2 regions of the Streptomyces sp. KMM 9044 genome follow, and region 2 is predicted to be linked to the other one. Evidence: riboswitches for the same ligand, from Rfam matches in the RefSeq annotation. Region 2 holds a riboswitch; the other holds the start of a gene.

Region 1 (3,400 bases), 1.5 Mb from region 2:
GGTTCGACGCGACCAGCACCCGAGCGTTCCGAGTGTCCTGACCAGCCTGCATGGGAGCCATAAACCTCAACCTAGCCCGCCTTTGAAACGCTCAAACGTACGGATCAGCCGTACACGGACCAGCGGATCGGCCGTATACGACCGGACGCCCCCGGAAAACCAGGTCAAGAGCTGCGGCAGAGGCCGCGGTCCGTCGTGGTCAGGCCACCCGGCGGGACCGGTACTCGGCTATTTCCGTCATCGGGGGGCGCTCCTGGGTGTCCACCGGGTGGGTGCGGGGCTCGAAGCCGGTGCCGGTGCGTTCGAACTGGGTGAGAGCGGGGTGCAGGAGGTGGCTGCGGGCCAGCCGGAGATGGGCGGTGCGGTAGATCGCGGCGGCCATGCGGCCGAGGGCCCGGCCGTCCTGGTGACGGTGTCTGCGCACGCCGACGTCGACCTGCGCGAGGGCGTCCAGGCCCACCAGGTGCAGGGAATCGACCAGCATGCCCAGCTCGACGCCGTAGCCGACGGGGAAGGGCAGCCGCTCCAGGAGCGAGCGGCGGGCCGCGTACTCGCCGCTCAGCGGCTGCACGAAGCCGGCCAGCCGCGGCCAGTGCAGGTTGAGCAGCGGGCGCGCCATCAGTTCGGTGACCCGGCCGCCCTGGCCGGCGGCGTCGCCCAGGGGCCGGTCGTACATGGCCTTCACCAGTTGCACGTCCGGTTCCGTGAGCAGGGGGCCGACGATGCCGGTGACGAAGTCGGCGGAGAACTCCCTGAGGTCCGCGTCGACGAAGCAGACGACGTCCCCCCGGGTGACCAGCAGGGAGCGCCACAGCACCTCGCCCTTGCCGGGCACGGCGGGTATGCGGGGCAGGATCGTGTCCCGGTGCACCACGGTCGCGCCCGCCACCGCGGCCGCCCGGGCCGTGCGGTCGGTCGAGCCGGAGTCCACGACCACGATCTCGTCGACCAGCGGGACCCGCAGCATCAGGTCGTCCCGGATCGTCGTGACGATCTCCCCGACCGTCGCCTCCTCGTTGAGCGCGGGCAGCACCACGCTCACCGTCTGTCCCGTGGCGCGTTTCGCGGCCAGGAGGCGTTGCACCGGTCGGTCGGTCACGGACCAGGAGCGCTGGGCCAGCCAGCGCTCGACTTCTTCCAGCACGGTCAGCGGCTCCTCATCTCTGTGATCCATACACCGGTGATCCATCTCGCGGTTCGGACGCGTACTCTCCACCGTCCTGGCCTTCGGTTACAGTCTTGAACAACGCGGATGACCTTTGCATGCCGGGGTCGTGCCCCCTTCGTCCGCGGCGCGCCACCGCACGACACACAACCGCATACAGCTCATCCAGAGGGGCAGAGGGAAACGGCCCGATGAAGCCCCGGCAACCCTCCAGCCGGTTCTCGTAGATCACCGCCGATCGACGGTCCAGCAGCGTGCCGCGCAGTGGATCGCGCACGTGTCGCCGATCGTTCTCGCGAGGCTCCCGGCTAGGGAAGGTGCCAAATCCGTCTCACGGCGAGATGCGTCGTGAGGAAGATGAGGAGAAAGGGCCTCGCCTCACATGGCTGTGCAGACCGTCACAAGCACCACCGAACCCGCCGGATCCGCCGGGCGCTCCGGTTCGGCCGCACCCTCCGTCGATCTCGGTCCCGCCGCCGCGCTGTCCTGCCGCGAGTGCGGCCACCGCGTACCGCTCGGCCCCGTCTTCGCCTGCGAGGAGTGTTTCGGCCCGCTGGAGATCGCCTACGACTTCTCGGCCTACGACACCGAGGAACTGCGCCGGCGCATCGAGGCGGGTCCCGCGACCATCTGGCGCTACGCGCCCCTGCTGCCCGTCCCCGCCGACGTGGCGACCAAGCCGAACATCAACCCGGGCTGGACCAGGCTCGTCCGGGCCGACAACCTCGCCCGCGAGCTCGGCGTCACCGGTGGCCTGTACGTCAAGGACGACTCCGGCAACCCGACGCACTCCTTCAAGGACCGGGTCGTCGCCCAGGCCCTGGAGGCCGCCCGCGCCTTCGGCTTCACCACCCTCTCCTGCTCCTCCACGGGCAACCTCGCCGGCGCCGTCGGCGCCGCCGCCGCCCGTGCCGGACTGCGCTCCTGCGTGTTCATCCCGCACGACCTGGAGCAGGGCAAGGTCGTCATGGCCGCCGTCTACGGCGGTGAGCTCGTCGGCATCGAGGGCAACTACGACGACGTGAACCGCTTCTGCTCCGAGCTGATCGGCGACCCGGCCGGCGAGGGCTGGGGCTTCGTCAACGTCAACCTGCGGCCCTACTACGCCGAGGGCTCCAAGACCCTCGCGTACGAGATCTGCGAGCAGCTCGGCTGGCGGCTGCCCGACCAGATCGTCGTCCCGATCGCCTCCGGCTCGCAGCTCACGAAGATAGACAAGGGGCTGCGCGAGCTGATCGGGCTCGGCCTCGTCGAGGACAGGCCGTACAAGATCTTCGGCGCCCAGGCCGAGGGCTGCTCGCCGGTGTCGACCGCGTACAAGGCGGGCCACGACGTCGTCCGGCCGCAGAAGCCGAAGACCATCGCCAAGTCGCTCGCCATCGGCAACCCCGCCGACGGCCCGTACGTCCTGGACATCGCGCGCCGCACCGGCGGCGCCGTGGAGGACGTGACGGACGAGCAGGTCGTGGAGGCCATCAGGCTGCTCGCCCGGACCGAGGGCGTCTTCGCGGAGACCGCGGGCGGCGTGACCGTCGGCGTCACGAAGAAGCTGATCGAGAACGGCGACCTGGACCCGTCCCTGACCACTGTCGTCCTCAACACCGGCGACGGCCTCAAGACGCTGGACGCGGTGGCCGACACCGGTCTGACCGCGACCATCCGCCCGAACCTGGACTCCTTCCGAGAGGCTGGCCTCAGCTCATGAGCGTGACCGTTCGCATCCCCACCATCCTGCGCACCTACACCGGCGGCAAGGCCGAGGTCGACGCCCAGGGCGCCACCCTCGGCGACGTCATCGCGGACCTGGAGAAGAACCACACCGGGATCGCCGCCCGCGTCCTCGACGACCAGGGCAAGCTGCGCCGCTTCGTCAACGTCTACGTCAACGACGACGACGTCCGCTTCGAGCAGGGCCTGCAGACCGCGACGCCGGACGGTGCGGGTGTGTCGATCATCCCGGCCGTCGCCGGCGGCTGACGCCAGCCGATCATTACCATCGGTAACTTCCCTTACCGTGCGTTTATCGGACTGCCCCCTCCGTGAGGGAAACGGAGGGGGCAATTCCGTGGGATTGAACGCGATAGGGTTGGGGAAAGCGGTCCCGGCCCCCTTGTCGGGAACCATTAATTCCTGCCGCTCACCCGACTGGATACAGCCAAAGTTCGGGCCCGTCCTGCCGCATTTGCGGGTTTTGTCCGGTGTGACTTGCCCTGAAATCGGACGAATTACCGTCGC
Region 2 (3,400 bases):
CGTCGAGGGACGTCTCCCCGGGCGCCGTCCCGGGGGCGCCGCACTCGCCCCGGTCCTGTGGCCCGCCGCCGCGCAGGGCGCGCAGCAGCGGGTGGGCGCAGAAGAGTCCGTCCCGTACGCCGATGCCGTACTCGGCGGAGAGGGCCGCGGCGAGGTGGGAGCTGTTCCAGCCGTCGACGACGAAGGAGAGCACGCCGACGCGCGGCGCGCCGTCCCCGAACAGGGACAGGAACCGCACCTCGGGCACGTCCGCGAGCCCGTCCCGTACGGTGCGGATCAGCCGCTCCTCGTGGGCGGCCAGCGCGCCGAACCCGGCCGCGCCGAGCGCCTTGCAGGCCGAGGCGACGGCGTGGGCGCCGATGACGTTGGGCGAGCCGGCCTCGTGGCGGGCGGCGCCCTCGTGCCACTGGACGTCCACTCCCCCGTCCGCGCGCCGGGCGACCCTGCGGCTGGCGCCGCCGCCCGCGAGGTAGGGCTCGGCCCGGCGCAGCCAGTCGACGCGGCCGGCCAGGACGCCGGTGCCGAACGGGGCGTACAGCTTGTGCCCGGAGAAGGCGACCCAGTCGACGTCCAGCTCGCGCAGGCTCACCGCGCGGTGCGGGGCGAGCTGGGCGGCGTCCAGGACGATCCGGGCGCCGTGCGCGTGGGCGGCGGCGGCCAGCTCCCGTACGGGCCACAGCTCGCCGGTGACATTGGAGGCGCCGGTGACGCAGACCAGGGCGGGGCCGTGGGGGTCACGGGCGGCGAGGGCCTGCTCCAGGGCCCGCACGGCCTGCTCCGGGCTGCCCGGGGCGTCGAGGAAGGTGACGCGGGCGCCGCGCCAGGGCAGCAGGGCGGCGTGGTGCTCGGTCTCGAAGACGAAGACCTGGCAGTCGTCCGGGAGCGCGGCGGCGAGCAGGTTGAGCGAGTCGGTGGTGGACCGGGTGAAGACCACCTGGTCCCGCTCGCGGCAGTCGAGGAACCCGGCGACGGTCCTGCGGGCGTTCTCGAACAACTCGGTGGAGAGCTGGGAGAGGTAACCGGCGCCGCGGTGGACGCTGCCGTAGTACGGCACGTACGCGGCCACGTCGTCCCACACCCGCTGGAGCGCCGGGGCGCTGGCGGCGTAGTCGAGCGCGGCGTAGGTGACCTCCCCGCCGGTGACGAGCGGAACGGTGACGTCCCGGCCGAGCACGGGCAGCGGGGCACAGCCGGACGGGGCGACGGCATCGGCGGCGGGAACCGCGGGAACCGCGGGAACCGCGGGAACCACGGGAACCGCGGGAACCACGGGAACCACGGGAACCGCGGGAACCACGGGAACCGCGGGAACCACGGAAAGGGCGGAAAGGGTGGAAAGAGACATGGCCGGACTCCCGTGACAGCAGGCGGAATCACCACGCGAGCGCACACGGCTCGAGCGTGGGAGATGGGGGAGAGGAATCTGCGGAGGCGGGGCTCTGTGGCCTGGAAAGGCCCGTCAGAAGCGCCCTAACGCATTCGCTTGCTCAACGGAAGGCTCCCTCGAACGACCAGGACCCCTGGTGTCTCACTCGATCGAGTGCGAGGGGTCCGCGCTTGCCGCGAGCCCTGCTGCTCACGGCCTGGTCCTCACCCGGGGCACCCCGCCACGGACGGAGGGTTGCCGGACAGCCGGCCGGGGCCTGATGGCTGTCGCTCATGACCTGGTCCCGCATCCTGCCACACGGGCCCGCACCACGCGCAAGGCGCGGTCCGGATCCTGGACGGACCGGACCGCGCCCTCACACCTGCCGTACCGCTCGTACGCGGCTCACGCGTTGCTGACCAGCACCCAGCGCTCCAGAACCCTCCGGGCGGTGCCCGAGTCGATCGACTCGGCGGCCCTGGCCATCCCGGCCCGGATCTGCTCCGCCAGCGTCCCCGTGCCCGGCTCGAGCGCCACCAGCGCCGCCGCCGAGTTCAGCAGCACCGCGTCCCGCACCGGGCCGCGCTCGCCGTCCAGCACCCGCCGGGCGACCTCCGCGTTGTACGAGGCGTCGGCGCCGCGCAGGGCCTCCAGCGGCACGGGCTCGATGCCGGCGTCGCGCGGGTCGAAGCGCTCCTCGGTCACCTTGCCGTCCCGGACCACCCACACGGTCGAGGGGCCGGTGGTGGTCAGCTCGTCGAGACCGTCGTCGCCGCGGAACACCAGCGAGGAGTGGCCGCGTCCGGCGAACACGCCGGCCATGATCGGAGCCATCCTCGGGTCGGCGACCCCGACGGCCTGGGCCCGGACCCGGGCCGGGTTGGCCAGCGGGCCGAGGAAGTTGAACACCGTCCGAATGCCCAGCTGCCCTCGCGCGGCCGCCGCGTGGCGCAGCGCCGGGTGGAACTTCACCGCGAAGCAGAAGGTGATCCCGGCCTCCTCGGCGACCTCGGCGACCCGCTGCGGGGTCAGTTCCAGGTTGACGCCGAGCTTCTCGAGGACGTCGGAGGCGCCGGACGAGGAGGAGGCGGCCCGGTTGCCGTGCTTGACGACCTTCGCCCCGGTGCCGGCGATGACGATGGAGGACATCGTGGAGATGTTCACCGTCTTGGCGCCGTCACCGCCGGTGCCGACGATGTCGACGGTCTCGCCGGGCACCTCGATGCCGATGGCGTGGTCGTACATCGCCCGGACGCAGCCGGTGATCTCCTCGACGGTCTCGCCCTTGGCCCGCAGGGACACGGCGAACCCGGCGATCTGCGCGTCGGTGGCCTCACCCCGCATGATCAGGTCCATCGCCCAGGCGGTGTCGTCGGCGGACAGGTCTCGGCCGTCGAGCAGGCCGTTCAGCAGGGCGGGCCAGGAGCGGCCCGCCGCGGTGTTGCCTCCTGCGGGGGTCACAGCGCTCATCGGCCGCTCCTGGGTCCTCGACGTCTTCGACAGACAGATGGGTCTTCGACAGACGGATGGCTGGGGGTTTCGTCACCACCCTATCGACCCCGGGGCACGGCGAAGGGCCCCCGTCCGGTCCTCGGACGGGGGCCCTTCGCCGTCGTGTGGCGACTTGGCTGCCTGGGAAGGCGGTTGAGGCGGTGCGGCGGTCAGTGGTGGCCGTGGCCGCTCGTGATCTCCTTGTACTCCTCGACGGTCGGCTTCGGAATCTGGGACTCCTCGCCGTAGTAGCCCTTGTTGAGCTTGGCGCGCAGCTTCTCCAGCGGCTTCACCTTGCGCTCGACGCCGTTTTCGTCGACGAGCGGGCCGATCTCGGACGGCCTGTACTGCTCGTGCGCCGTGAGGGTGTGCAGTTGCTCCTGGCTGAGCGGCTCGTGGACCTCGATGAACTCACCGTGCGGCAGGCGCTTGATGATGCCCGACTCGCGACCGTGCAGCACCTTGTCCCGGTCTCGGCGCTGGAGACCGAGACAGATCCGTTTGGTGACGATGAACGCGACGACCGGCCCGACGAAGAAGGCG

What was found. A riboswitch is a leader RNA that binds a small molecule or an ion and turns the genes downstream of it on or off. The one in region 2 is predicted to bind S-adenosylmethionine.
Region 1: another riboswitch for S-adenosylmethionine. It lies ahead of thrC (threonine synthase); the one in region 2 lies ahead of HUV60_RS25130 (aminotransferase class V-fold PLP-dependent enzyme).

The regions. Positions count from the first base shown of each region.
Region 1 is NZ_CP113910.1:4,117,495-4,120,894, forward strand. Features, by position in the region: gene HUV60_RS18620 (alpha,alpha-trehalose-phosphate synthase (UDP-forming)) at 1-52, opposite strand, end outside; gene HUV60_RS18625 (glucosyl-3-phosphoglycerate synthase) at 200-1,144, opposite strand; SAM riboswitch class I at 1,324-1,529, shown strand; gene thrC (threonine synthase) at 1,548-2,870, shown strand; gene HUV60_RS18635 (ubiquitin-like small modifier protein 1) at 2,867-3,142, shown strand.
Region 2 is NZ_CP113910.1:5,572,846-5,576,245, reverse strand. Features, by position in the region: gene HUV60_RS25130 (aminotransferase class V-fold PLP-dependent enzyme) at 1-1,270, opposite strand, end outside; SAM riboswitch class IV at 1,549-1,665, opposite strand; gene trpD (anthranilate phosphoribosyltransferase) at 1,772-2,836, opposite strand; gene qcrB (cytochrome bc1 complex cytochrome b subunit) at 3,028-3,400, opposite strand, start outside.